Regions from separate parts of the Delftia sp. ASV31 genome, predicted to be linked through region 1. Evidence: predicted binding sites of a transcription regulator. Region 1 holds the regulator's gene; the other holds the start of a gene.
The links. The regulator NrdR, encoded in region 1, represses ribonucleotide reductase genes. The targets are predictions, from matches to a motif close to CACNANATNTNGTG.
Positions count from the first base shown of each region.

Region 1 (14,398 bases):
GGCCAGCCCTCGGACTCGCCAGCTGCCAGAAGGGCCTCATGCACCTTGGTGACCAGTGCATCGTCCACCAGGCGGCCATGGGCCTTGATGGCGGCGCGCACGGCCTGCACGGCGGCGGAACCCGCCTTGCTTTCGCCTGCAGCCGTCTCGGCCTGGAGCTGCTCCAGCGCCTGGGTCAGTGCACTGCTGGCGGCAGCCACTTGCTCAGGCGATGTCTTCGCCTTGGGCTGGGCTGCGCTGCGGGCAGCGGGAGCGGGCTTGGACGGCTCGGCAGCCGCTGCCTCGGGAGGCAGGCCACGCGCCACGCGCAGCTCATCGGCCCACACGGGCACGGTGGGCAGCGGAGCGGCTTCGTCGGCGGCGGCAGCTTCGGTGAGCGCCAGTGCAGACTGGAAGGCATCCCAGACCAGGATCAGCTGTGCGCTGGCGGCTTCCAGCTGGGGCGGGAAACGTCCGTCCACGCTGGCCCAGTTGTCATCGCCAGTCAGTTCGCCGGCCTGCTCCTGCCAACGGGCCACGTCGGCGCGCAGGTTGTCGAGCACAGCCTGGGCATCGCGCCAGGGCTTGGTGGACAGGACCTCGATGCGCTGGGCCAGCAAAACGGCCACTTCGCGCTGGACCTGCACGCGGTGCTGCAGCTCTTCGATGGCCTTGACACGCTCGGCCAGCTGGGCCTTGTGCTGCGACAGAGGTTCACGCGACAGCGGTGCGCCCGCCTTGGCGGCGTCGCGCTGCCAGGCGATGGCGTCGGCGGCATTGAAGGGCGATGCGACCAGCAGCGCCTGGGCCTTTTCAGCCCACTCCACTGCGATCTTTTCCTGGTCCTTGGTGCGGCGGATCTCGTCCAGGCGCTCACGCACGGCACGGGCCGCGCCCTTGTCGCGCGCGCTCAGTTCCTTGAGGACGTCCTGCAATTGCTCGACCGAAGGCTGGGTTGCCAGCCAGTCGCGGATGCGCGCGGCGCGATCACCCGAGGTTTCGGCGGAGAAGGCACCGCCCGTGAGCACATCCAAGGGGTGTTGTTCGGGATTCTTGGCAGAAGCAGGGCTCACTTCAGGTGCATCGGACATGGTGCTGCGGGGGGAAAGAGAAGACATGAATCAATCGTTGAATGTCTGGCTGCCGCGGGCCGCCAGACGCGGCCGGCCAGGCCGCATGCGGGCATGCTAGCCGGACCGGGAAAACCATATTCTCGCCGTTATTTGAAGCGGAGCCAAAACCGGGCTACTGCGTGGACAGGCTGAGCTGGGCGCGCGGACTCCATTCCTGGTCGTCGGAGTCCAGTTTTGGAGCCCCCAGAAACAGGCGTTCAAGCGGCAACTGCTGCTGGGCAAGGTAGTCGCGCACGGCCACGGCGCGGGCCAGCGCCAGTTCGCGCATGGCGTCGTCGGGCACGGCAATCTGCTCCAGCAGCAGACTTCGCATCTGGTCGGTGGGCAGGTCCTTGGCCATGCCGATGACATTGCGCGGCTTGGCAAAGTCGGCGCGACTGTACAGAGCCTTGGTCAAGGCCGGCACTTCGGAGGCAGGCAACTCGGTCACGGACTCTGCCGATTTGCCGTCGCGCAGCACCTGGCGGCGTTTCTGGGCGAGCAGCAGGCGATCGAGCTCCGCCTGCTTCCAGGCCTCTTTGTCCTGCGCCTCGCGCGCCTCGCCGATCACGGTGAGCTTGAGGGCCGGGCGCTCCTTGAGGGAGGCAACCACCTTGTCCAGGCTCTCGCGGGCCTTGCCCTCGATCTGGGCACGCCCCGGCGCAAAGGCCACCACGCCCGATTCGCTGCCGCCCCCAAAAGCGCCCGACAGCAGCGAGAACGGCGAGGTGATGGCCTTCATGATCAGGTTGCCAATGATCTTGAAGATGACCGGCGCCAGCCTGAATTGCGGGTCGTTAAGTGAGCCGCTGACCGGCAGGTCCAGGTCGATGACTCCGTTGCGGTCAGCCAACAGCGCCACCGCCAGGCGCACGGGCAGCGAGGCGGGCGCGCCTTCGACGGCTTCGCCGAAGGTGAGCTGATGCAGCACCAGCTTGTTGCGCGCCGTGAGCTGGCCATCGGGCTCGATCTTGTAGTTGACGTCCATGCTGAGCTTGCCGCGCTCGATCCCGTGGCCCGCGTACTTGATGGAGTATGGCGACAGCGGGGGCAGTTCCAGGTCACGCATCTGGGCACGTATGTCCAGGGCCAGCGGCTTGGCCAGGGGATTGACCTGGCCGGTGATCTCCAGCGAAGCCGTGCCCTGGGCGCGGCCGCGCAGTTCCACATCCGCCAGTTGCGGCGCCTGCTGGCTGGCAGGCTGCTCGGACGAGAAGGTGCTCAGGCGCCCCGCCAGCTCGCTGAGGTCGGCCGAGTAGTTGGGCTGGATGAAGTAGTCGGAGAACTGCACCCTGCCGCCCGTCAGCACAATCGGCCCGATCTTGATGACGGGCGCAGGCCCGGAGGCAGCCTGCGGCGGCGCCGGTTCGGCGGAAGCCGCCGTGCCATCCGCGGCCTGCGTGGCGTTCTGCTCAAGGGACTGCTGGGACTTCGCCGATTTGACGATGTCCTGCAGGTTGATGCGCCCATTGCGCTGCACGATGACGCGCGCAAAGAAGTCGCTGAGCGCCGTCTCGCGCACGCTCAGGCGCAGCGGCTGGGCGGGCTGCATCTGCAGGTCCAGGCCGCGCACGGCCAGCGTCTTCCAGGCCACGAGTTCATCGCGCAGGCCGAGTCCCAAGGCAACCGACTGGGCCTTGGCCCGGTCGGCCGTGGACTCGCTGAGCACGGCAGCCACGGCGCCTGCCGCCGTGCGTGGCGCGCCCTGCCCTGCGGTCTCGCCCGCCGCTTGCACGGGAGAGGCCAGCGCGGAGCGCATGCGCAGATCCACGAGCTCGACATCCCCCTGCACCGCCAGCTCGGGGCCGGCCGGTTGGCTGACAAAGCGCAGTTGTCCGAGGAAATTGCCGTCGGCACGCACCAACTCCACATTGAGCATGTCGGCAAAGTAGGGCTCCAGCGCATGCAGCGGCAGGCTGCGCGCCTGCAACTTGCCCTGAAGCGACAGCGGCGCCAGCCCCAGGTCCCCCCGCAGGCTCAGCGAGCCCGCCTGGACACGCCGGCCCGAGCTGACCTGCGCGGACAGCTCCAGCGGCGTGGGCGCGGATTTTGCGGCCAGCGGCTCGATGGCGCCCATGCGAAGGCGCAGTGAACCCAGGTCCAGCGACACGGTGCGCGCCGAATCCGCGTTGCGCACGGGCGCTTCGTCACGCAGCGCAATGGCGCCGCCATCGACCTCCACCGCCTGCAGCTTCAGCCCCCAGGGCCGGGACTTGTCCTTGCCGGCGTCCTGCGATGCGGGTGCCGAGGAGGCGGGCGGCAGCCATTGCTCGTACATCCACCGGCCCTGGGCATCGCGCAACACGGCCAGCTGGGGCTTTTGCAGTGCCAGGCGGCCAACGGAGACCTGCTGGCTGGCCAGATTGACCTGCACCTGCTCCAGCTGCAGGTGCGCGATATCGACGGGCGCGGCCTTGTCCTTGAGGCTCAACTGCTCCACGCCCAGCCCGGCCACCTGAACCACCATGGCGGAGCCGTTCCAGCCCAGGCCGGCGTCGGTGCTCAACAGACCCGTCAGCTCGGGTTTGAGATGGGCGGACAGGTACGGTGCTGCCAGTTGCAGCGGCAATTGCCGCGCGGAGATGGCCAGTTGGCCCTGCTTGTCGGTCAAGGCCCCGCTCAGCTGCAACTCGGCAGGTTTCGCCCCCTCCCCCGCCGATTCGGGCTGCACCTGCATGCTGGCAGCAAGCTGCAGCGGTTGCTCCAGGGGCCAGCGGATATCGCGCACCTGCAACGACAGCTCGCGCGCCTGCAGCGCAGCGCCCGACTTTCCAGCGTCGGGAGCGGCATCGCGCCAATGCACCGTGGCATGGGCAACGGACAGCCTGTCCAGGCTGACCTTCCACGGCTGGGGCGCGTCGGAGGCAGGCTTTTCCGCTGCCGGCCTGGCATCCGGGGAGGAAGCACCCCCCATCGCCGTCCAATTGATGCGGCCTTGCGCATTGCGGGCCGCAAAAATCTCGGGAGCGCTCCACTGCACGGACTCCAGCTCCGCAACCGACTGCAGCGGCTGCACGTTCTTGAGCACGGCGGCCAGGCGCTCGAAGCGCAGCAGGGGGGCGCCGTCGCGGTCGTGCAGCTCGGCGCCGGACAGGCTGACCTCCCCGGTGATGCGGACCACGGCCTGCTCGGCCTGCTCAAAGGAGATGTGCAGGTTGGCATCCAGCACGCCGGAACGCGGCTTGACAGGCGCGGTGACGGGCACATAGCCCAAATAAGGTGTCAGGTCCACGCCCTGCCAGCTCAGATCGACAGCGGTCTGGCGCTGCTCGGTGAAGGGCGTGCTCTGGGCGCTGGATTCAAACCGGCTGCCGTTGAGCGCGAAGGACAGGTGCGGGAGCACCTTGATCTCGCGCTTGGACTCCAGGTTGCTGATGAAGGGCAGGCGAAGCTGCAACTGCTCGAGCATGTGCTGGCGCCGCTGGACCTCGTCCTGCAATTCCACGCGGCCGTCGCGCAGCGCAATGTTGTACAGCGCAAAGCCCACGGGTTTGGAGGGCGGCGTGTCGCCGGGTTCGGCCAGCCTGGCCAGCACATCGTCCACATCGAAATGCCCCAGGCTCTGCTGGGTCAGGCGCAGCACCGGCGCATCGACCTCGATGGCATCCAGCACCGGCGCCAGCCGAAACAGCGACTGGATACTGGCATTGACATAGATACGGTCGATCTGAAGCTGGGGGGGCGAAGATGAAGACGGCACGGACTCCGGCGCCGCGCCTTCCGCCTGGCTCCTGGCAATGCTCAGGTCCCGCAGGGTCAGCTCCAGCGACCAGGGCCGGAACTCCACTGCACCCACACGGACCTGACGGCCCAGCTTGGCCGATGCCTGCTTTTCCAGTTGACTCTTGGCCACAACGGGCACCAGCGCCCACAGCAGCAGCCACAGCAAAAGGAACGCCACAAGGGCGATGGCCAGCCTGCGCAGCCAGCGGTGCTTGAAGAGAGATTGCATGGGGCTCTGGTAACTAGTACAGCCCATCCTGGGACACAGGACAGGGCAACGGCTGCATTGCACCAGAAATTGGGGCGGCAGCAACGGCTGGGTCCGCACCACGGCACATTTCTTGACGTTGCGGCCATGCTTGAACGACAAAGCCCGGAAGCCGTGAGCCGGCTTCCGGGCTTTACGGCGGGCACAAGTCCCGACCGTTTTCCGCAGTCAAGGAGAGGATGGTCCTTGCTGCTTGGAAGCAAGAGATTGCTTCCAGGAAGGCCGCGGAAGAAGACTTGAACCACGGTGTCCGCACTATCGAACACCACTTTTACCTGTCTTCCACCTTGGCGAGACGACTGCAGGAGCAGTCGCCTCCAATATAGAAGGACGCCGGGTCGGCCTGCCAGTGCTTTTGCATTTCATTGCAATTTCATGACGCACTCTGAAAACGGCGGAAGCGGCGTACATCGGTAGCACGCCACCCGCTCTTCAAGAGCTCAAAACTGTGTTTGCATCCATGGTTTGTTATTATTCATTGATCTAAAAAGTTGATTTCATAGTGTTGACCGTGTATTTGGTGAACTCCTAGAATCCGCCAGCGCTCGAATAGAGCGTTTTTTGTTTCTGCTGCCTCACGACTGAGCAGATCCCGCAGGCCTACAACGCAATGGCGCACCAAGCGCCAGCCTCCCGGATCCGCAGCACCCAATCCAGGGTGTCAGCCTCACCGGCCTTCGCTTCGGCGAAGGCCGTTTCGGGTTGGTGCCCCTAGAAAGGAAAAAGCTATGCCAGCGTCAGGAAAATTTTTCGCCGCCGCGCGAACGTTCGCCATCGATGTGGCCAACGGTTTTCTTGCCATCATCCACAACAGCTTCGCCCTGCTGGGCCTTGCTGTGGCCTTCATGGCCATCACCTTGTTCGCCCGCCCTGACCTGCGCGATGCCGGAGAGAGCCAGCTGCGCTCCTGGCTGACCGCTCGCCAGATGGCCGAGCTGGGTGTTCCCGTCGAACTCGCTGCCAGCGATCGGGCGACGGCGACCAACCCCAAGAACCTGCCCAAGGAGCAGGCGGCCGTGGCCTTCTGGCTCAGCAAGAAGTACCGCGTGGCGCCTGAGCCGATCGCGGCACTGGTCAGCGAGGCCTATGACCTGGGCAAGGTCAACCGCCTGGACCCGACGCTGATCCTGGCCATCATGGCCATCGAGTCCAGCTTCAACCCGTTTGCGCAAAGTGCTGTCGGCGCGCAGGGCCTGATGCAGGTGATGACCACGGTGCATACCGACAAGTATGAGAACTTCGGTGGCCAGAATGCTGCCTTCGACCCGGTCAGCAATCTGCGCGTGGGCGTGCGCGTGCTCAAGGAATGCATCGAGCGCGCCGGCTCCATCGAAGGAGGCCTGCGCTACTACGTGGGCGCGGCCAACCTGCCCACCGATGGTGGCTACGCCGCCAAGGTGCTGGCCGAGCACCAGCGCCTGCGCATGGCCGCCGGCCTGCGTGCCGTGCCTTTGATGACCGCCAAGGTCGATCAGCCCCGGCAGGCCGTACAGGTTGCCTCCACCAAGCCGGCCACCCCCGTGGCCGAGGCCTCGGTCCCGGCAGCAGCGGCTGCGCCTGCAGCCGTGCCGGTCAGCTCGAGCAACACCTCTGCCCGCTCCGAGCAGGTGGCCCTTCAGTCCCAGGAGCCGGCGCTGTAGCCTGGCTTCCCGGCATAGTGAGTGCACAGCTGGCCAAGGCCAGCTTTTTTCATGCCCGATCCAACTGCAGGTGGCCCACGCAAACGCCTTCTGCAACGCCCCTGCCAGGTCTTCGGCGCCACCGGCTCAGCTACACTAGCGGGGTACGCAACTGGCGATAGGCGCAGCCGCTTCACGCACCGCTGCCGCTGACGTGGAAACCAGCAGAAGGCCCGAGAAGGACCACCTTCTGTGAACCACCGGGGAGCGTACCGCCCAGCCTCCATGCGCACGCGGGATCTGGAGTGTTCCGCCGTTCGCCTGGGCAGCCCTTGGCCTCAAGGGAATTTCAAGTTCACAGGACTGCCATGTTTCAACGCACCAATACCGTCGAGAAGGTCGACGCCGAAGTCTTTGCCGCCATCCAGGCCGAGAACCTGCGTCAACAAGAACATATCGAGCTGATCGCCAGCGAGAACTATTGCTCGCCCGCCGTCATGGAAGCCCAGGGCTCCCAGCTCACCAACAAGTACGCCGAAGGCTATCCGGGCAAGCGCTACTACGGCGGCTGCGAGAACGTCGATGTGGTCGAGCAGCTCGCCATCGACCGCGTCAAGAAGCTGTTTGGCGCCGAAGCCGCCAACGTTCAGCCCAACTCCGGCTCCCAGGCCAACCAGGCCGTGCTGATGGCCTTTGCCAAGCCCGGCGACACCATCATGGGCATGAGCCTGGCCGAAGGCGGTCACCTGACGCACGGCATGCCGCTGAACATGTCGGGCAAGTGGTTCAACGTGGTCTCCTACGGCCTGAACGCCGAAGAAGCCATCGACTACGACAAGATGGAAGCGCTGGCGCGCGAGCACAAGCCCCGCATCATCGTGGCCGGCGCATCTGCCTACGCCCTGGCCATCGACTTCGAGCGCTTCGCCAAGATCGCAAAGGAAGTCGGCGCCATCTTCTGGGTGGACATGGCCCACTATGCCGGCCTGATCGCCGCAGGTGTGTACCCCAACCCCGTGCCCCACGCCGACGTGGTCACCACCACCACGCACAAGAGCCTGCGCGGCCCGCGCGGCGGCGTGATCCTGATGAAGGCCGAGCACGAGAAGGCCATCAACAGCGCCATCTTCCCCGGCCTGCAAGGCGGCCCGCTGATGCATGTCATTGCCGGCAAGGCCGTGGCCTTCAAGGAAGCGCTGTCGCCCGAGTTCAAGACCTACCAGGAACAGGTCGTGAAGAACGCCAAGGTTGTCGCGGAAACGCTGACGGCACGCGGTCTGCGCATCGTCTCCGGCCGCACGGAAAGCCACGTCATGCTGGTGGACCTGCGCGCCAAGGGCATCACCGGCAAGGCGGCCGAAGCCGCGCTGGGTGCCGCCCACATGACGATCAACAAGAACTCCATCCCCAACGATCCCGAAAAGCCGATGGTGACCAGCGGCATCCGCGTGGGCACGCCCGCCATGACCACGCGCGGCTTCAAGGAAGAGGAAGCCCGCCTGACAGCCAACCTGCTGGCCGACGTGCTGGAGAACCCCGCCGACGAAGCCAACCTGGCCCGCGTGCGCGCCCAGGTGGCCGAGCTGACGGCCCGCTTCCCGGTCTACGGCGCCTGAGTTGCACGCATAGAGGCCTGCCATGAAGTGCCCGTTCTGCAGCCATCCGGACACCCAGGTCGTGGAGACCCGTGAGGCCGAGGATGGGGGCTTCATCCGCCGCCGCCGCCAGTGCGGCGGCTGCGACAAGCGCTTCACCACCTATGAGCGGCCCGAGGTCAGCTTTCCCGCCATCGTCAAGAAGGACGGGCGGCGCATCGAGTACGAGCGCGCCAAGCTGCTGGGCTCGTTCAAGATCGCGCTGCGCAAGCGCCCCGTGAGCACAGAGCAGATCGATGCCGCAATCGAGCGCATCGAGGAACGGCTGCGCAACCTGGGCGAGCGCGAAGTGCTCTCCAGCCGCCTGGGCGAGATGGTGATGCGCGAGCTCAAGCTGCTCGACAAGGTCGGCTACATCCGCTACGCCAGCGTCTACCGCAGCTTCGAGGACGTGGACGACTTCAAGAACGTCATGGATGAGGTGCGCAATCCCGGCTGATCAGGCCGGCAGGACACAAGAAAGCCGCCCTTGGGCGGCTTTCTCTTTGGTGGCCTGGCAGTGCTTTCAGGGCGCGGCGGCAGGGATGGGAGCCAGGCCCGAATCCACGTCACCGCACTGTGCGCGGTGGCGCAGCGCATGGTCCATCACCACCAGGGCCAGCAGCGCCTCGGCGATGGGCGCTGCGCGGATGCCGACGCAGGGGTCGTGGCGACCCTTGGTGATGACCTCGGTGCTCTGGCCCTGCACGTCGATGGATTCGCGCGGCGTGATGATGGAACTGGTGGGCTTGATGCCTATGCGCACTTCCAGGTCCTGACCCGTGCTGATGCCGCCGACGATGCCACCGGCGTTGTTGCTGCGAAAGCCTTCGGGACTCAGCGAGTCGCCGTGCGTGGTGCCGCGCTGGACCACGCTGTCGAAACCGGCACCGATCTCCACGGCCTTGACCGCGTTCAGGCCCATCATGGCGTAGGCGACGTCGGCATCCAGGCGGTCATACAGCGGCTGGCCCAGGCCCACCGGCATACCGCTGGCCTGCACGCGCAGCGCCGCGCCGCAGGAGTCGCCCGACTTGCGCAGCGCATCCATGTATTCCTCGTATTGAGACACATCGGCCACCGGCGCAAAGAAGGGGTTGTTGCGCACATGCTCCCAGCTCTCGAAGGGCAGCGACAGCTCGCCCACCTGGGTCATGCAGGCGCGGAACTCGGTGCCGAACTTTTCCTTGAGCCACTTCCTGGCCACGGCACCAGCGGCCACCGTGGGGGCCGTCAGCCGTGCCGAGGAACGGCCGCCGCCGCGCGGATCACGGATGCCGTATTTCTGGAAGTAGGCGTAGTCGGCATGGCCGGGACGAAAGCTCTGCGCAATGTTGGAGTAGTCCTTGCTGCGCTGGTCGGTATTGCGGATCAGCAGCGCGATCGGCGTGCCCGTGGTGCGGCCTTCGTAGACGCCCGAGAGGATTTCCACCGCATCGGGCTCGTTGCGCTGGGTCACGAACTTGCTGGTGCCGGGACGGCGGCGATCCAGTTCTTGCTGGATATCCGCTTCGTTCAGCGCCATGCCGGGCGGACAGCCGTCGATGACGCAGCCTATGGCCGGGCCATGCGATTCGCCGAAGTTGGTGACAGTGAATAGGGTGCCGAAGGTGTTGCCGCTCATAGGCCGACGATTATGCCCGGGTAGCCCGCAAGCGCCGTGCCCGCGGCGGCGGTGCATTGCGCAGGCAGCCATCGCCCGGCGAGAATAAAAATAGCTATCGGATTGCAAATATTCATAGTTAAAATTGCAATCCACCCTTTTTCCAACCGCCTGCGGATCACCACACAGGCACCAGCCGCAAACTGCGGGAGGTTCGTGAAATGCAGGCCTCTTACGACTCAACGCAAATCCAGGATCACGGCGACCATGCGGGCAGCACTCCGCCGGCATCGCCAGGCCTTCAGCCCAAGGACGAGGAGCAGGACCTTCGCCCCTCGCTGCTGAATGTGCTGCTGACATCGTCCAGCCCTGGCGATTTCAGAACCCGCAACAGGCTTGCCCAGGCCAAGCAGTACATGCGGGCCCGGCTCGACGACCCCGAGCTCAAGCCCTTGCAGGTGGCCCAGGACATGGGCATGTCGCTGCGCAGCCTGGCGCGGCTGTTTGCCACCGAAGGCCTGACCCCCAGCCGCTGGCTCTGGAACGAACGGCTGGCCCAGGCGCACCTGCTGCTTCGGGCAGACAATGCGCGGCGCGTGACCGATGTGGCGCTGGCTTGCGGCTTCACCAGCTTCTCGCACTTCAGCCGTGTCTTCAGACAGGCCTATGACGTGCCGCCCAGCGCCTTGCTCAAGCCCAAACGCCGCCGCGTGCACTGACAGGTCCTGCGGCCCATCCATTCGCTGTTCACGCGACTGTCTGCTTTGCGCCCTGCGCGCAAAGACAAAGGCCTCCGCCGCATTTTGCGTTCGGAGGCCTTGCTGCCCAAGGTGAAACGGTCGAAAGGTCGAAAGGTCGATATCGCCCCGATGATCAGTCCGCGCCCTGGCGCTCGCCCTCAGGCCAATCGCGGATGTAGGCCTTGAGCATGCGGTTCTCGAAGTTCTGGCTGTCCACCACGGCCTTGGCCACGTCGTACAGGCTGATCACGCCCATCAGCATGCGCTTGTCCATCACCGGCATGTAGCGTGCGTGGCGGTCCAGCATCATGCGGCGCACCTCGTCCATGTCGGTTTCCATGGTGCAGGTCATGGGAGCGTCGTCCATGGCCGAGCGCACCAGCGTCTCGCCCACCCCGCCGTGCTTGACGAAGCCCTGGATCACTTCGCGGAAGGTCAGCATGCCGACCACGTCGCCATGCTCCATGACCACGAGGGAGCCGATATCGCGCTCCGACATCACCTGCACCGCGCTGGCCAGGCTTTCGTCCGGCGACACCGTGTAGAGGGTGTTGCCCTTGACGCGCAGGATGTCACTTACTTTCATGCCGTATCTCCAAATTTGTCTGTGTCGCCGTGGTTGCGGCAAGCCCGTGTCTGACAGGAAATATAGCCCACAATGCCCGCTTGCCTTGACAACCATGGAGACAGGAATGCCCGGCTACTCGGACCCCGGCTTTGACACCCTGGCGCTGCACGCGGGCGCACAGCCCGACCCCGCCACCGGAGCGCGCGCGACGCCCATCCACCTCACGACCTCGTTCGTGTTCGAGTCCAGCGACCATGCGGCCTCGCTGTTCAACCTGGAGCGCCCAGGGCACGTCTACAGCCGCATCTCCAATCCCACGAATGCCGTGCTGGAGCAGCGCGTCTCGGCCCTGGAAGGCGGCGTGGGCGCCATCGCCGTGGCCAGCGGCCAGGCGGCGCTGCACCTGTCGGTGGCCACGCTCATGGGCGCGGGCAGCCATATCGTGGCCAGCACGGCGCTGTACGGCGGCTCGCAGAACCTGCTGCACTACACGCTGGCGCGCTTCGGCATAGAGACCACCTTCGTCAAGCCCGGTGACATCGACGGCTGGCGCGCCGCAGTGCGCCCCAACACCAAGCTGTTCTTCGGCGAGACGGTGGGCAACCCGGGCCTGGACGTGCTGGACATCCCCACCATCAGCGCCATCGCACATGAGGCCGGCGTGCCGCTGCTGGTGGACTCCACGCTGACCTCGCCCTGGCTGATGAAGCCGCTGGAGCATGGCGCGGACATCGTCTACCACTCGGCCACCAAGTTCCTGTCGGGCCACGGCACCGTGGTCGGCGGCATCGTGGTGGATGGCGGCAGCTTCGACTGGGAAAAGTCGGGACGCTTCCCCGAGCTGACCGAGCCCTACGACGGTTTCCACAACATGGTGTTCAGCGAGGAAAGCAGCACCGGCGCCTTCCTGCTGCGCGCGCGGCGCGAAGGCCTGCGCGACTTCGGCGCCTGCATGAGCCCGCACACGGCCTGGCTGATCCTGCAGGGCATAGAGACGCTGCCGCTGCGCATGGAGCGCCACATCCGCAATACCGAGAAGGTGGTGCAATTCCTGGCCAGCCATCCGCTGGTGGGCCGCGTGGGCCACCCGCTGCTGGAGACCCATCCCTCGCACCCACTGGCAAAGAAGCTGCTGCCGCGCGGCGCGGGCTCGGTGTTCAGCTTCGACATCAAGGGCAACCGCAACCAGGGGCGCAAGTTCATCGAGACACTCAAGGTCTTCAGCCATCTGGCCAACGTGGGCGACTGCCGCAGCCTGGTGATCCATCCGGCCAGCACCACGCATTTCCGCATGAGCGACGAAGCACTGGCCCAGGCCGGCATCGGCCAGGGCACGATACGCCTGTCCATCGGACTGGAGGATGCCGACGACCTGATCGATGACCTCAAGCGCGCCCTCAAGGCCGCTGAAAAGGCAGCGTGAGCCGACAAGGGAGACACCAACAATGAAGATCGATGTTCAGGGCCACGCCATCTACGCCTATACCGGCGGCAAGGCCTTCAACCCCGCCCAGCCCACGGCCATCCTCATCCACGGCGTGCTGTGCGACCACAGCGTCTGGGCCCTGCAAAGCCGCTACCTGGCCAACCACGGCTGGAACGTGCTGGCCATAGACCTGCCCGGCCACTGCCGCAGCGCGGGTGACGCGCCCGCCAGCGTGGAGGCGGCGGCGGATTTCATCGGCCAGCTCATGGATGCGGCAGGCATCGAGAAGGCCGCGCTGGTCGGCCACAGCTGGGGCAGCCTGATCGCCATGGAAGCGGCCGCGCGACTGGGCGCGCGCGTCAGCCACCTGGTGCTGGTGGGCACGGCCTATCCGATGAAGGTCTCGCCCGCCCTGCTGGACTCCGCACTGAGCACGCCAGAGCAGGCCATCCGCATGGTCAATGTGTTCTCGCGCGCCACGCTGGCGCCACCCAGCGGCGCAGGCAGCTGGGTATTCGGCGCCGGCATGGCGCTGGGCCGGCGCGTGCTGGCCAGCAATGACCGCACCAACCTGCTGCACACCGGCTTCAAGGCCTGCGACAGCTACGCGGGCGGCGAGGCGGCCATGGCGGCGCTGCAATGCCCGGTCCTGTTCGCCCTGGGCGAGCAGGACCAGATGACGCCGCCCAAGGCCGCCAAGGGCCTGATCGAGGCGGCCCGGGCCGCGCAGCGCCAGGTCAGCATCGTGCACCTGCCCAGCGGCCACAACCAGATGACCGAGGCGCCCGACCAGACGCTGTTCGCCATCCGGGATTTCCTGGCGCGCTGAGCCCGGCCGGGTCCTGCCCGCAGGGCAGGCACGCACTCACGCCCCGCGCGCGGGGAAGATGCTCTTTTTCACGAGCGCGTGCACGCCCCAGTTGCCATCCACCACCTGGGTGATGCCGAAGTCCACGGCGATCGACATCAGCGAGATGGCCTCGTCCTCTCCCAATCCCTGGGTGGTCATGAGGAAGTGGCGCATCTTGTGATAGGCGTCGCGCAGCGCCAGGTCCACGGAAGACTTCTTGAAGATCTGGTTTTGCGCATCAGGCCCCAGCTCCGCCAGGTAGTTGGCGTAGCTGAAGCCGTGCAGCAGCCATTCGTCCTGGGTTTCGAGCAGCGGATAGGCCAGCTCGGCCAGCGGCGTTCCAGGCAGGTCCGCCTTCTTGTGCAGGACCAGCTGGAAGGTGCCGGTCAGCGAGCACTCGATGGCCGTGCCGCACAGCTCGGAGTCCCCCTGCGAGGCATGCGGATCACCCACGGTGAAGTTGGCCCCTGGCACGGCCACGGGGAAATACATGGTCGCCCCCTTGCCGATGCGCCAGTTGTCGATGTTGCCGCCCGTGTGGTTGGGTGGAATGGAGCTGGCCATCTCCACCTCGGCCGGCGCCACGCCGATGGTGCCGAAGTGCGGGCGCACGGGAACGCGGATATTGCGCAGCACGTTTTCGTTCTTGCTGATCGTGCGGTGGTCCACGGGCACGCCCGGATAGTCGATGGTCGGGTGGACCACGCCAAAGGGGTCGGTCTGCGGCGTCCAGCGGTAGTTGTAGACGGCGCGGGCCCAGTTGCGCTCGCCGGTCGCATCCACCTCGTAGATGGTGACCACCTCGCGCTTTCGGGGCTCGGTGAGCGTGTCGCCATAGTGAAAGCCCCAGTTCGCCGCCGCATTGCTGCCGAAGGT
Region 1 covers NZ_JAELTK010000072.1:16,697-31,094, reverse strand. The annotation lists gene JHD82_RS22010 (DUF349 domain-containing protein) at 1-1,070, opposite strand, end outside; gene JHD82_RS22005 (DUF748 domain-containing protein) at 1,225-5,043, opposite strand; gene JHD82_RS22000 (lytic transglycosylase domain-containing protein) at 5,811-6,722, shown strand; ZMP/ZTP riboswitch at 6,860-7,035, shown strand; gene glyA (serine hydroxymethyltransferase) at 7,070-8,317, shown strand; gene nrdR (transcriptional regulator NrdR) at 8,340-8,795, shown strand; gene aroC (chorismate synthase) at 8,862-9,959, opposite strand; gene JHD82_RS21980 (helix-turn-helix domain-containing protein) at 10,160-10,657, shown strand; gene JHD82_RS21975 (CBS domain-containing protein) at 10,812-11,264, opposite strand; gene JHD82_RS21970 (O-acetylhomoserine aminocarboxypropyltransferase) at 11,371-12,669, shown strand; gene JHD82_RS21965 (alpha/beta fold hydrolase) at 12,692-13,501, shown strand; gene JHD82_RS21960 (acetamidase/formamidase family protein) at 13,538-14,398, opposite strand, start outside.

Region 2 (14,398 bases), on a different contig from region 1:
CCCACCGCGAAGCCCACCGCCTGCAGCTGATCCTTCTGGACCTGGCCATGCCCGGCATGAACGGCTACGAGGTGCTGGGTGCGCTGCGTGCGCAGGAGCGCACCGCCCATATCGCCGTCATCTTCATCACCGGACAGAGCAATGCCGAGGCCGAGGAATACGGCCTGCGCCTGGGCGCGGCCGACTATGTCTCCAAGCCCATACGCCCCGCCGTGGTCGAGGTGCGCGTGCGCAACCAGATACGGCTGGCCCTGCAGCGCCAGGCCCTGGAACGCCTGGCCATGGTGGACGGGCTGACCGGCCTGGCCAACCGGCGCCACTTCGATGACGTGCTGGAGCGCGCCTACCGCCGCAGCCTGCGCACGGGCGAGCCCGTGGGCCTGGCTCTCATTGATATAGACCACTTCAAGCAATACAACGACTGCTATGGCCATGTGCAGGGGGACGAGGCGCTCAAGGCCGTGGCCGCCGCGCTGCAGCGCCATGCGCGCCGGCCCTACGACCTGGCAGCGCGCTTTGGCGGCGAGGAATTCGCGCTCATCCTCCCCGGCGAAAGCGACGCGCCGGCCATGGCCGAGCATTTCCGCCAGGAAGTGCTGCGCCTGTCCATCGCCCACGCCGCCTCTCCCACGGCGCCGCAGCTCACCGTCAGTTGCGGCGTACTCACCGTGCGGCAGCCGTCTGCCGCGCCTTTGGAAACCTGGCTGCAGAAGGCGGACGGCCTGCTCTACCAGGCCAAGGCCCAGGGGCGCAATCGCATCGAGGCAGCCGTGGAGCCCTGAAAATGCGCGCCGAACCAAGGCATGGCACCCGGATTCTGAGCCTGCACAACCGGCGGCGGGAAAGCCACAGCTATCATTGAAAGATGCTCTCCGTCCCCCTGATTTCCGCCAACGTATCGCCCCTGGGCTGGATGCTGGCGCTTGCCGCAGCCGTGGCCTATGCCGTGCCAGCCGCCGGCGCCCGACGCATCAGCCAGGCCGGCGCCCGCATTGCCCTGCGCCTGGCCTGGGTGCTCCACGCACTGGCCCTGGCCTGGGGCCTGCTCGGGGAGCAGCCTCACTTCGGCTTTGCACCGGCCCTGTCCATGACGGCCTGGCTGGTGCTCACCGTCTATGGCGTCGAGCAGCAGCTGTTCCCCAAGATGCGCGCGCAGCTGGCGCTGTCCGCCCTGGGCACGGCCGCCGTGCTCATGGCCGCGCTGTTTCCGGGAACGCCCCTGCATGTCAACGCCTCGCCCTGGCTGCCGCTGCACCTGGCACTGGGCATTGCCTCCTACGGACTGTTCGCGGCCGCCGTGGTCCACGCCTCGTTGATGACACGCGCCGAGCAGCACATGCGGCTGGGCGGCGGTGGCCATGACAGCGGCCTGCCGCTTCTCACGCTGGAGCGCTTGACCTTCCGCTTCGTGTCCGCAGGCTTTGTGCTGCTCACGGCCACGCTGGCCGCAGGCTGGCTGTTCGGCGAACAGCTCTATGGCAAGGCCTGGGTCTGGAACCACAAGTCTGTGTTCTCGCTGCTGTCGTGGCTGACCTTTGCCGTGCTGCTGATCGGCCGTGCGCGCTTTGGCTGGCGTGGCCGCAGCGCCGTGCGCATGCTCTATGCAGGCGCCCTGCTGCTGCTGCTGGCCTATGCGGGATCGCGCTTCGTCATGGAAGTGCTGCTGGAGCGCACCACATGAAGTACCTGCTGGTCCTGATCGTCATCATCATTGCCGTCGGCGTCTGGCGCAGCCAGCGCCGTGCCGAGGCCCGCGAGCGGCGCCAGGCCGCTGCGCCGCGCAATCCGGCCAACCCTGCCAATGCGCCGCTGGCGGCACCGCAGGACATGGTCGAATGCGCGCACTGCGGCCTGCACCTGCCGCGCAGCGAGGCCATCGAAGCGGCCGGCCGCAGCTACTGCAGCGCAGAGCACCGCACCCTGGCGCAACGGCGCTGAGCATGCAGGACGCGGTCCCCCCCCAGCCACCCACCATCGACGAGGCCGCGGCGCAGTCGCCGCACGACGCCAACGCCCCCTTTGTCCGGCTATGGCAGGGCTTCCTGACCGGCCGCGTGCTCATCGCCACTGCGCTTTTGCTGCTGCAGCTGGCGCTGCTCAGCGTGCAGCCTGGCGGCAATTCCCTGGTCTGGCTGGTCTGCCTGGGCTACCTGGGGCTGACGCTGCTGCTGCGGCTGACGGCACGCGCCCAGCCGCCCTCGCCCCGCGCCGGCGTGCACTGGCTGCCCGTGATCGGCGTGGACATCGCGGTCATCTGCCTGCTGCAAATGCTGCAGACCGGGCCGCTGAACTACTCGGCCCTGCTGGCCATTCCCATCCTGATCTCGGCCGTGCTGGGCAATCTGACCCTGGCCCTGGCCACCACGGCCAGCGTCACGCTGCTGACCCTGGGCTGGGTGGCATGGCAGGACGTGGCTGGCCGCATAGAAAGCACCCAGGCCTACTACCAGGCCAGCTTTGCCTGCGCAGGCTATTTCGCGGTGGCCTATCTGACGCACGAACTGGCACGCCGCGTGCGGCGCGAGCGCCACCTGGCCCAGCACAGCAGCCGCAAGGCCCAGACGCAGGAACAGGTCAATGCCCTGGTGATCCGCCACCTGGGCGAAGGCGTGCTGGTGGTCGATCCCCAGTTCCGCGTGCAGCAGGCCAACCCGGCCGCGCTGCACCTGCTGGGGCTGGCCGACGCGCATGCCCTGCCCTTCGCCCTCAAGGAGCATTCCGGCTGGCAGCGGCTGCAGGACGCCGTGGCCCAGAGCTTTGCCCAGAACCTGCCCATCTCGGCCGCCATCCATCTGCAGTCCATCGGCCAGGAAGGCATGACGGGCCTGCACCTGCGCACCTGGCTGACCGAGGTCGCCACCCCATCCGACGCCGCCGACGCGGCCGAGCCCGCACTGCTGCAGCAGCTGTGCGTGGTCTTTCTGCACGACCTGCGCGAGATGGAGGCGCGGCTGCGCACGGAAAAGCTGGCGTCCATGGGCCGCATGTCGGCCGCCGTGGCCCACGAGATCCGCAATCCGCTGGCCGCCATCACCCAGGCCAATGCCCTGCTGGCCGAGGATCTGGCACAGGACCCGGCCCAGCAGCAGCTGTGCCGCATCGTGGGCCAGAATGCCGAGCGCCTGGCACGCATCGTCGAGGACGTACTCAACATCGCCCGGGCCCAGCAGCACATTGGCGAGGCGCATGCCGGCCTGCTGGCCCTGGACCAGCATGTGGCCCAGGTTTGCCAGGAATGGCAGGCCCAGGGCCAGCCCGCGCACAGCATCCAGCTCCTGCTCGACGCCAGGGACAAGACCGTGGTGTTCGATGGCGAGCATCTGCGCCGCATCCTGGTGAACCTGCTGGACAATGCCCGGCGCTACCGCAGCAACGCCCACGAGCCACACACGCTGCAGGTGCTGACCGGCGCGCCGGCCGGCGGCCAGATCTGGCTACAGGTCTGGAGCGATGGCGCCGCGCTGGAGCCCACGGTCCAGCGCCATCTGTTCGAGCCCTTCTTCTCTTCGGAAAGCCGCTCCAGCGGCCTGGGCCTGTATATCTGCCGCGAGCTGTGCCAGCGCTACGATGCCAGCATCAGCTACCAGCGGCTGTCGCGGCCCACGCCGCACGGCCCTGTCGAGGGCAATGCCTTCAGCATCGTGTTCCGTGCCGGCCCGGCCTCGGCCCTGCCGGCCTCCCTGTTTGATCAGATTGTGGTGTGATGCCTTTGAACTCCCTGCCCGCTGCCGCATCGATCCTTGTCGTGGACGACGAGCCGGATCTGCGCACCCTCTATGAACTGACCCTTCTGCGTGAAGGCTACCGCGTGGAAACCGCCGCCAGCGTGGGCGAGGCGCGCGAGCAACTGCAGACCCAGCGCTTCGACGTGGTCATCACCGACATGCGCCTGCCCGACGGCATGGGCATGGAGCTGCTGCAGGACCTGCGCAGCCAGCAGCGGCGCGAGCGCTGCGTGGTCATGACGGCCTACGGCTCCGCCGAGAACGCCGTCGAGGCCCTGCGCTCAGGCGCCTTCGACTACCTGACCAAGCCCGTGGACCTCAAGCAGTTCCGCCTGGTCGTGGCCTCTGCCGCCCAGGGTGTGGGCGGTGTGCCGGCCCCGGGCGTGATGCCGGCGCGCAGCCCTTCGGCCGCTCCCGCCGCCAGCCCGGTGCTCAACGGCAGCGGCGCACTGGATGCCATGGTGGGCGACTCCCCCGCCATGCAGGCCGTCAAGCAGCGCATTGCCAAGGTGGCCCGCGGCATGGCGCCGGTGCTGGTGCATGGCGAGTCGGGCACGGGCAAGGAGCTGGTGGCCCGCGCGCTGCATGCCTGCAGCCAGCGCGCCCATGGCCCCATGGTGGCCGTGAACTGCGGTGCCATTCCCGAAAACCTGCTGGAGGCCGAGTTCTTCGGCGCGCGCAAGGGCTCCTATACCGGCGCCACCCAGGACCGCGACGGCTACTTCCAGGCTGCGCGCGGCGGCACCTTGTTTCTGGACGAGATCGGCGACCTGCCCCTGGCCATGCAGGCCAAGCTGCTGCGCGCCATCCAGGAGCGCCGCGTGCGCCCCCTGGGCTCCGCACAGGAGGAAGCGGCCGATGTACGCATCGTCAGCGCCACCCACCGCGACCTGGCTGCCGATGTGCGGCAGGGGCGCTTCCGGCAGGACCTGTACTACCGCCTCAATGTCATCGAGGTACTGCTGCCCCCGCTGCGCGAGCGCCGCGAAGACCTGCCTGCCCTGTGCCGCGCCCTGCTGGCACGGCTGTCGCAGGAATCCGGCCTGCCCATGCCCGAGATCGACGAGCTTTCAGTGCAGCAGATCGCCCGCCTGCCCCTGCCCGGCAATGTGCGTGAACTGGAGAACCTGCTGCACCGCGCCATCACGCTGGGCGAGGACGGGCCGCTGCGCATAGATCCCGAGATGCAGCTGCCCTGCGGCACTCCGCCTGCACCGCCCGCACCGCCCGCATCCGCCTCGCCCTCTCCTTCGCTCTCGCCTTCGCGCCCCGTGCCGCCAGGCGGCCCGCTATCGCCAGAGCCAGCCGATGCCGAGCTGCCCCGTGACCTGCAGGCCTGGCTGGACGAGCGCGAGCGCGGCATCCTGGTGCAGGCGCTGCAGGAAAACGGCTTCAACCGCACGGCCACCGCCGCGCGCCTGGGGCTGAGCCTGCGCCAGATCCGCTACCGCATCGACCGGCTGAACATCGCCCTGCCCGGCGATGCCAGCGCCGAGGCGGACGGAGGCGGCCATGGCGAGTCCTGATCCACAGGCGCAAGCCACCCAGGCCCCGGCCTGGACCTGGCAAGGCGGCTGGCTGCAGCAGGCCCGCCACCTGCCCTCGCCCAACTTTGGCGAGCGCCCGGCCCAGGCGCTGATCGATCTGGTCGTCGTGCACTCCATCAGCCTGCCCCCGGGCGAGTACGGCACGGGTGCGGTCCAGCAACTGTTCACCAACAAGCTCGACTGGGACGCCCATCCTTACTACCAGGGGATACGCGGCCTGGAGGTGTCGGCGCATTTCTTCATCACGCGCCAGGGCGAGGTCTGGCAGTTTGTGGACTGCGATGCGCGCGCCTGGCATGCAGGCGCTTCCTGCTGGCGGGGCCGCGACCGCTGCAACGACGACTCCATCGGCATAGAACTCGAAGGCCTGGAGGGCCTGCGGTTCGAGCCGGCCCAGTACGCGGCGCTCGATGCCCTGTGCAACGCCATCGCGGCGCGCTACCCCGTGGCCCATCTCGCAGGCCATGAGCACATCGCGCCGGGCCGCAAATGCGATCCGGGCGCAGGCTTCGACTGGCACCGGCTGCGCGGGCTGCTGGCCCATCACCCCGCCACGGCGAACTGGCAGTTGCCGCCCGGCGCGGGCCAGCCCTCCACGTAAGCGCACACCCTCATCGCAGGCACCGCCAGGTCTTGCGCAAAATCCCGCTTGTCCACAGGCAGAGGACAAAGGCTCTGTCAATCCAGAAAGCAACCGATGTGGCGCGCCGGGCGCACGCACCGACTGCCTGATCATTTTTTACAAATTCACGCATGTGTCGCAGCCCCACTGTCCATGGGGCTTTCAGCGGTCCGACCGGCGCAGGGCCAAGGCTGCCGCGGCTTGCGACGGGCCATCGCCCGCAAGCCACGGCGCAGCGGGCCTTTGCTGCTACTGGCTTGTATGTTGCGCACCCGTTTGGCGCAGCGCAAACAGCGGTTTTCCGGCCGTGAGTACCCCGTGTACATGAGACGGCGATACACTACAGGTAGTGCCTGAGAGCACGCCGGACACCATATCTAGTGTTCAAAAGCTGTGCACACCCTGTGAAAACGGTGTGCACATCCGGCCATCGATTCCATCTCCCAGCAAGCCTGCCCCCAGTGCAGGTCCGCGTCCGTTCTATCCACAAACACCCGTTGAGGAAACTCATGCAAGAAGCACTGAATTCTTTGGCTCCCGCTGCGCACGGTGATGCTGCCAATCCTTCCTCCGCCCATCACCTGTCCGTGCAGGACGGCTACCAGATCATCCGCCGCAGCGGCGATGTGGTGCCCTTCACGCCGCAAAAGATCGCCGTCGCGCTGACCAAGGCCTTCCTGGCCGTGCGCGGTGCCCAAGGTGCGGCCTCCGCCAGCGTGCGCGAGACCGTGGACGAGCTGACCCAGGCCGTGGTTCGCGCACTGCTGCGCTCGCGTCCGGGCGGCGGCACCTTCCATATTGAAGATGTGCAGGACCAGGTCGAACTGGGCCTGATGCGCGGCGGCCACCACGACGTGGCACGCGCCTACGTGCTGTACCGCGACCGCCGCAACCAGGAACGTGCCGAGCAAAAGAAGGCCGCCGAGGCCGCAGCGGCCGCCGCCGCCGCACCGGCGCCCGTGCTGCATGTGACCGACAACGGCCAGCGCGTGCCGCTGGACCAGGCCCGCCTGCTGGCGCTGATCGAGGCGTCCTGCCGCAACCTCAACGCCGATATCCAGGCCGCCCCCATCGTCGCCGAGACGCTGCGCAACCTGTACGACGGCGTGCCGATCGAAGAAGTCTTCAAGGCCTCCATCCTGGCCGCTCGCACGCTGATCGAAAAAGACCCCGACTACACCTACGTCACCGCCCGCCTGCTGCTGCACACGATCGTGCGCGAGGTCATGGGCCGCGACGTGCAGCCGGCCGACATCCAGGCGGCCTACGCAGAGTACTTCCCCGGCTTCATCCGCAAGGGCGTGGACAACGAGCTGCTCAACCCCGAGCTGCTGAACTACGACCTGCCCCGCCTGGCTGCCGCCATCAAGGCCGAGCGCGACGAGCAGTTCGACTACCTGGGCCTGCAGACCCTGTACGACCGCTACTTCCTGCACGTGCGCAAGACGCGCATCGAGCTGCCCCAGTCCTTCTTCATGCGCGTGGCCATGGGCCTGGCGCTGCAGGAAGAGGACCGCAATGCACGCGCCATCGAGTTCTACGAACTGCTGTCGTCCTTCGACTTCATGAGCAGCACGCCCACGCTGTTCAACAGCGGCACGCTGCGCTCGCAGCTGTCTTCCTGCTACCTGACCACGGTGCCCGACGATCTGGACGGCATCTATGAGTCCATCAAGGAAAACGCCCTGCTGTCCAAGTTCGCCGGCGGCCTGGGCAACGACTGGACGCGCGTGCGCGCCCTGGGTTCGCGCATCAAGGGCACGAACGGCGAGTCGCAGGGCGTGGTGCCCTTCCTCAAGGTGGTCAACGACACGGCCGTGGCCGTGAACCAGGGCGGCAAGCGCAAGGGCGCCGTCTGCACCTACCTGGAGACCTGGCACCTGGACATCGAGGAATTCCTCGAACTGCGCAAGAACACCGGCGACGACCGCCGCCGCACGCACGACATGAACACGGCGAACTGGATTCCCGACCTGTTCATGAAGCGCGTCATGGAAAAGGGCCACTGGACCCTGTTCTCGCCCTCCGATGTCGGCGACCTGCACGACCTCTTCGGCGCCGCCTTCGAGCACGCCTACAAGGCCTACGAAACCAAGGCCGACAACGGCGAACTCAAGCTGTTCAAGCGCATCCCGGCCATGGACCTGTGGCGCAAGATGCTGTCCATGCTGTTCGAGACCGGCCACCCCTGGGTCACCTTCAAGGACCCCTGCAACGTGCGCTCGCCCCAGCAGCACGCCGGCGTGGTGCACTCGTCCAACCTGTGCACCGAGATCACGCTGAACACCAGCGACACCGAGACCGCCGTCTGCAACCTGGGCTCGGTCAACCTGGCGCGCCACATCGTCGATGGCGCCATCGACCACGGCAAGCTGCGCAAGACCATCACCACGGCCATGCGCATGCTGGACAACGTGATCGACATCAACTACTACGCCGTGCAGAAGGCCAAGGACTCCAACCTGCGCCACCGCCCCGTGGGCCTGGGCCTGATGGGCTTCCAGGATGCGCTCTATGAAATGCGCATCGCCTACGCCAGCGACGCGGCCGTCGAGTTCGCCGACCAGTCGATGGAAGCCATCTGCTACTACGCCTACTGGGCCTCCACCGAGCTGGCCAAGGAACGCGGCCAGTACTCCAGCTACAAGGGCTCGCTGTGGGACCAGGGCATCCTGCCGCTGGACACGCTGAACCTGCTGGAGAAGGCACGCGGCGGCTATGTGGAAGTGGACCGCTCCTCGCGCCTGGACTGGGATGCCCTGCGCGCCAAGATCGGCCAGCACGGCATGCGCAACTCCAACTGCGTGGCCATCGCGCCCACGGCGACCATCTCCAACATCGTCGGCGTCGATGCCTCCATCGAGCCCTCGTTCGGCAACCTGTCGGTCAAGTCCAACCTGTCCGGCGAGTTCACCGTCATCAACCAGTACCTGGTGCGTGACCTGAAGCGCCTGGGCCTGTGGGACGACGTGATGGTCATGGACCTCAAGCACTTCGACGGCTCGCTGCGCCCCATCGACCGCGTGCCCCAGGACGTCAAGAGCCTGTACGCCACCGCCTTCGAGGTCGAGCCCACCTGGCTGGTCGAGGCCGCTGCGCGCCGCCAGAAGTGGATCGACCAAGCCCAGAGCCTGAACATCTACATGGCCGGTGCATCGGGCAAGAAGCTGGACGACACCTACAAGCTGGCCTGGCTGCGCGGTCTGAAGACCACCTACTACCTGCGCACCACCAGCGCCACCAACATCGAGAAGTCCACGGTGCAAAGCCGCGTGCTCAACGCCGTGCCCTCGGCCGCCGCCGCACAGCCTGCCGCCGTGAACACCTCCAGCGCCCTGGAAGCCGCGGCAGCCGCCGCGCGCGCCCAGGCACCGGCGACGGACATCAAGTTCTGCGCCATCGACGATCCCGGCTGCGAAGCCTGCCAGTAAGCCGCGCAGCGCGGGGCCTCGCCACGGCGCAGGCCCCGCGCCCTGCCCGCCAGCCAGCGCCATGCGCAGGATCTTCGCCATGGACCTTGGGCCTGCTCAACACGCCAGGCCACCCATGGTCCTACATTGACCGGAGCAGAAAGAGAGGACTCTTTCGCACCGAATGAACTGAACATATGCCCCAGGGCATGCCGGAGAAAATTGCAATGCTGACCTTTGACGACGACGCCACCCTCTCGAACACGCCCAGCGGCGCGGAGGCTGCGCCGAGCACCACACACAAGCGCGTGAATGCCGCCGACAAGCGCATCATCAATGCCAAGACCGACGTCAATCAGCTGGTGCCGTTCAAGTACAAGTGGGCCTGGGAAAAGTACCTGGCCACCTGCGCCAACCACTGGATGCCGCAGGAAGTGAACATGAACCGCGACATCGCCCTGTGGAAGGACCCCAACGGCCTGACCGAGGACGAGCGCCGCATCATCAAGCGCAACCTGGGCTTCTTCGTGACGGCCGATTCGCTGGCCGCCAACAACATCGTGCTGGGCACCTACCGCCACATCACGGCGCCCGAATGCCGCCAGTTCCTGCTGCGCCAGGCCTTCGAGGAAGCCATCCACACCCACGCCTACCAGTACATCGTGGAGTCGCTGGGCCTGGATGAGGGCGAGATCTTCAACGCCTATCTCGAAGTCCCCTCCATCCGCGACAAGGACGAATTCCTGATCCCCTTCATCGAAGCGATCATGGACCCCGCCTTCAAGACCGGCACCTTCGAAACCGACCAGACCCTGCTCAAGTCGCTGATCGTTTTCGCCTGCCTGATGGAGGGCCTGTTCTTCTACGTGGGCTTCACGCAGATCCTTGCGCTGGGCCGCCAAAACAAGATGACCGGCGCCGCCGAGCAGTACCAATACATCCTGCGCGACGAGTCCATGCACTGCAACTTCGGCATCGACCTGATCAACCAGCTCAAGCTCGAAAATCCACAGCTGTGGACACCCGAATTCAAGGAAGAAATCACGGCGCTTTTCGTCAAGGCCGTCGAGCTGGAATACCGCTACGCAGAGGACACCATGCCGCGCGGCGTGCTCGGAATGAACGCATCGATGTTCAAGGGCTACCTGCGCTACATCGCCAACCGCCGCGCCACGCAGATCGGCCTTGAGGCCCTGTTCCCCAACGAGGAAAACCCGTTCCCCTGGATGAGCGAGATGATCGATTTGAAGAAGGAACGTAACTTCTTTGAGACACGCGTCATCGAGTATCAAACCGGCGGCGCACTTTCCTGGGATTAATCGCTTCTCTGCAGGCACAATGCGAACCATGACGCGCTTCACGCTTTTGCAATACCGATGGTGTTGCGGCGTGGGGCGTCTCCGTGTTCATTGCGATGCGTCACTCCACATCGCTTTGGATCGCTTCGGAGCCCCGTACCCCGAAGTGTTTTGTGCAAATCAACGAAGGAGAAGATGATGGCAACTGCGAAGAAGACGGCCTCCACCAAGGCCCCCACCGACAAGAAAACCACTGCCAAAAAGGCGGCTGCTCCCAAGGCTGAAACCGTGAAGAAAACCACGGCCACTGCCAAGGCAGCACCCGTCAAGAAGGCTGCTGCACCTGCTGTGAAGAAGGCTGCAGCTCCTGCTGCCAAGAAGGCTGCTGCACCTGCTGCCAAGAAGGCTGCTGCACCTGCTGCCAAGAAGGCTGCCGCTCCTGCCAAGAAGGCTGCTGCTCCTGCTGCGAAGAAGGCTGCCGCTCCTGCCAAGAAGGCTGCTGCTCCTGCTGCGAAGAAGGCTGCCGCTCCCGCCAAGAAGGCTGCTGCTCCTGCTGCGAAGAAGGCTGCCGCTCCCGCCAAGAAGGCTGCTGCTCCTGCTGCGAAGAAGGCTGCCGCTCCTGCCAAGAAGGCTGCTGCTCCTGCTGCAAAGAAGGCTGCCGCTCCCGCCAAGAAGGCTGCTGCTCCTGCCAAGAAGGCTGCTGCTCCTGCTGCAAAGAAGGCTGCCGCTCCCGCCAAGAAGGCTGCTGCACCTGCTGCCAAGAAGGCTGCCGCTCCCGCCAAGAAGGCTGCTGCACCTGCCGCAAAGAAGGCCGCTGCTCCTGCCAAGAAGGCTGCTGCTCCTGCTGCCAAGAAGGCCGCTGCTCCCGCTGCCACAAAGGCTGCTGCACCTGCCGCGAAGAAGGCCGCTGCTCCCGCCAAGAAGGCTGCCGCTCCTGCTGCTGCCAAGAATGCTGCCAAGAAGCCCGCTGCAGCTGCCAAGCCTGCCGCAGCGCCCGCCAAGGCCGCAGCAGCTCCTGCCGCTCCCGCCAAGAAGGCTGCAGCCCCGAAGAAGGCCGCTGCCCCCAAGAAGGCCGCAGCAGCTCCCGCCGCTGCCGCGCCTGCAGCTCCCGCTGCCGCACCCGCGCCCATCGCGCAAACCCGCCTGGCTCCCCAAGCCGCATGGCCCTTCCCCACAGGCAACAAGCCCTGAGACTTTTCCGGTCTCAAAGCAAAAAGCCCGGCTCTTTGGAGTCGGGCTTTTTTCATCGCCGGGCCGCCCCAAGATGAAAAGTGCCCCCTCGGGGGGCAGCGGTCCTTGCGCAGCGAGGCAAGCGTGGGGGCCATCTTTCATTGTGAAGACGGCGGCTGCGCCGCCGCCTGGCGATCCCGGCTTCAGGGCTGGGCGAAGTCCAGCACGTAGTTCTGCGGGCCACGGCTGGCAATCTTGAGCGCGCCCAGGCGGTTGCCCAGTTCGGCGCAACGCACCAGGTCCCAGCCACGCTCCAGGCCGAACAGCATGGCGCCACGCCATGCGTCGCCACATCCCGTGGGATCGACCACGGCGGCGGGCTGCACCGGCGCCACCAGGGTCTTGGCGCCTTGCACCCAGACCTCGCAGCCCTCTGCCCCCAGCGTCACCACCAGGCCTTGCACCTGCCTGGAAATCTGCTCCAGGCTCCAGCCCGTGCGCTCGCTGAGCATGCGGGCCTCGTAGTCGTTCACGGCCACCCAGTCAGCCTGCTCGATGAAGCTGCGCAGCTCCTGGCCATCGAACATGGGCAGGCCCTGGCCCGGATCGAACACAAAGGGAATGCCGGCCGCCTTGAACTGCTGGGCATGCTCGAGCATGGCCTGGCGGCCATCGGGCGCGATGATGCCCACGCGCACCTGCTCCTTGAGCTCTGGCGTGATGCGGTTGCCGTGGGCCTGCATCATGGCGCCCGGGTGGAAGGCCGTGATCTGGTTGTTGTCACGGTCCGTCATGATCATGCACTGGGCCGTGTGCGTGTCCTGCAGCTGGCCGATGTGCGCGGTCTGCACGCCCAGTTCGTCGAGGCGCTGCACATAGTCGGCGCCGTCGCTGCCCACCATGGCCATGGGCCAGGCATCGCCGCCCAGCAAGCGCAGGGCGTAGGCGATGTTGCCGGCGCAGCCGCCGAAATCGCGGCGCAGCGTGGGCACCAGGAAGGACACATTGAGGATGTGCAACTGGTCAGGCAGGATCTGGTCGGCAAACCTTCCCTCGAAGGTCATGATGTTGTCGAACGCAAGCGATCCGCAGATGAGAGCGGCCATGGTGTGTCTCGGCTTTCTTGAAAAGTCAGGGGGATTCAGGGATAAAAAACCAGGGCGCGATAGCCGGCCACGGCCGCCTCCAGGCCTTGCACTTCGACCGGGGCCGTCACGCTCCACTCGCCATGGCCCTCGATCTGCGCGGGCGCGCCGAACTGGTCAAGCCGGATCACGCGCCGCAGCAGCAGCTTGTCCTGGGCATCGGTGAGCGTGAGTTCGACAGCGGGCATGGCCACGGGGAAGTCGGAACGGTTCTCCAGGCTCAGGCTCCACTGGTACTGGCCGCTGCGCGGCAACTGCCGAAAGCCCGAACTGCCGATCACCACGTCGCCGATCTGGCGGCGTGGCTGCAGCTCGCAGCCCGCCATGGCGCACAGGGCCTGCAGCGCGGGCGCCAGCGAAGGATGCTGCACGGCCAGCGCATCGCGCTGGCCCCACATGACCTGGCCTGCCAAGGCGCCCACGCCCAGCAGGCTGCCCAGCACAAGCGCCACGCGCACAGCAGGCCGGCGCCAGAAGGCCTTGCGCCGCGCCTGGCGCACAAAGCCGGGCTCGGCCTCGGGCAGCGCGGCCGCAGCCTCACCGCTGCCTTCGCCATCGCTGTCCGGCCAGCGGGAGAACTCCGGCGAAGGCACGGAGGCCTGCGCCTGCGGCTCCGATTCCCGCAGCAGGCCGGTTGGCACGGACGGCGCAGGCGCATCGGACGACTTGTCGGATGGCTTGTCGGATGGCTTATGGGGCCGTGTGAACGGCGCGCCTTCCTCATCCTTTGCCGGTGCGGGCACAGGAGCCGCAGTGTCAGGCTCGGGGCCGAGCAGGCCGTCAACGGCCTGCTCGGCCTGCTCGGCCTGGGCGGCGGGCGGGGACTTCGGCGCTGCCCGGGACGCAGCCAGGATCTCGTCCACCAGCGACGCTCCAGGCAGCGCGCTGCCCGACTCTTCGGCGGCGCTGGCGGAGGGGTCCTTCGCGGTCACGGGGGACGGAGGCGGAGCCTCAGGAGTCGGCATCTCGGCCGGCGGCATGGACGGCGAAGGCTCGGCCCTGGCAGCCGCAGCCGTGGTTGCGGTGGATACCGCAGGTGCGGCAGGTGCAACAGGTGCGGCAGGCACAGAGGGTGCAACAGATGCAGCAGGCCCCGATGCGCCCCGCCCCGGCAATCCGCTCGGCGCCGTCGGCAGCCACATGGATTCCCTGAATTCGCGGATGTCATCGTCCTCGAATTCGGCCGGGTTGTGCGATGCCCCGCCGGCCACCGGAGTGCCGGCCACCGAGGTGCCGGCCGCGTTCACAGGTGCCGTGGGCAGGGGCTGCAGATCCTCGGAGGCATCGAACACTTCATGGCAGACGCCGCAGCGCACCCACCCCTGCGAAATTCGCAGCTGGTCGGCCACCACTTTGAAGCGGGTTCCACAGGCAGGACAGCGGGTGACTTGGCTCATCAGCGATCGATTGTAGGCAGCTGCTCGCGGCCCGCGCCACGAAGGCGGCAGCCGCGCGGGGACTCGGGCCGGAAATCAGGCCGC
Region 2 covers NZ_JAELTK010000019.1:42,768-57,165, forward strand. The annotation lists gene JHD82_RS09370 (diguanylate cyclase domain-containing protein) at 1-782, shown strand, start outside; gene JHD82_RS09375 (inner membrane protein YpjD) at 866-1,681, shown strand; gene JHD82_RS09380 (PP0621 family protein) at 1,678-1,938, shown strand; gene JHD82_RS09385 (PAS domain-containing sensor histidine kinase) at 1,941-3,704, shown strand; gene JHD82_RS09390 (sigma-54 dependent transcriptional regulator) at 3,704-5,251, shown strand; gene ampD (1,6-anhydro-N-acetylmuramyl-L-alanine amidase AmpD) at 5,238-5,873, shown strand; gene JHD82_RS09400 (ribonucleoside-diphosphate reductase subunit alpha) at 6,404-9,325, shown strand; gene JHD82_RS09405 (ribonucleotide-diphosphate reductase subunit beta) at 9,532-10,623, shown strand; gene JHD82_RS09410 (hypothetical protein) at 10,801-11,793, shown strand; gene JHD82_RS09415 (carbohydrate kinase family protein) at 11,976-12,878, opposite strand; gene JHD82_RS09420 (DUF3426 domain-containing protein) at 12,914-14,314, opposite strand; gene prmA (50S ribosomal protein L11 methyltransferase) at 14,390-14,398, opposite strand, start outside.
Region 2: the regulator NrdR is predicted to act here: its motif matches at 6,264-6,277, upstream of JHD82_RS09400 (ribonucleoside-diphosphate reductase subunit alpha).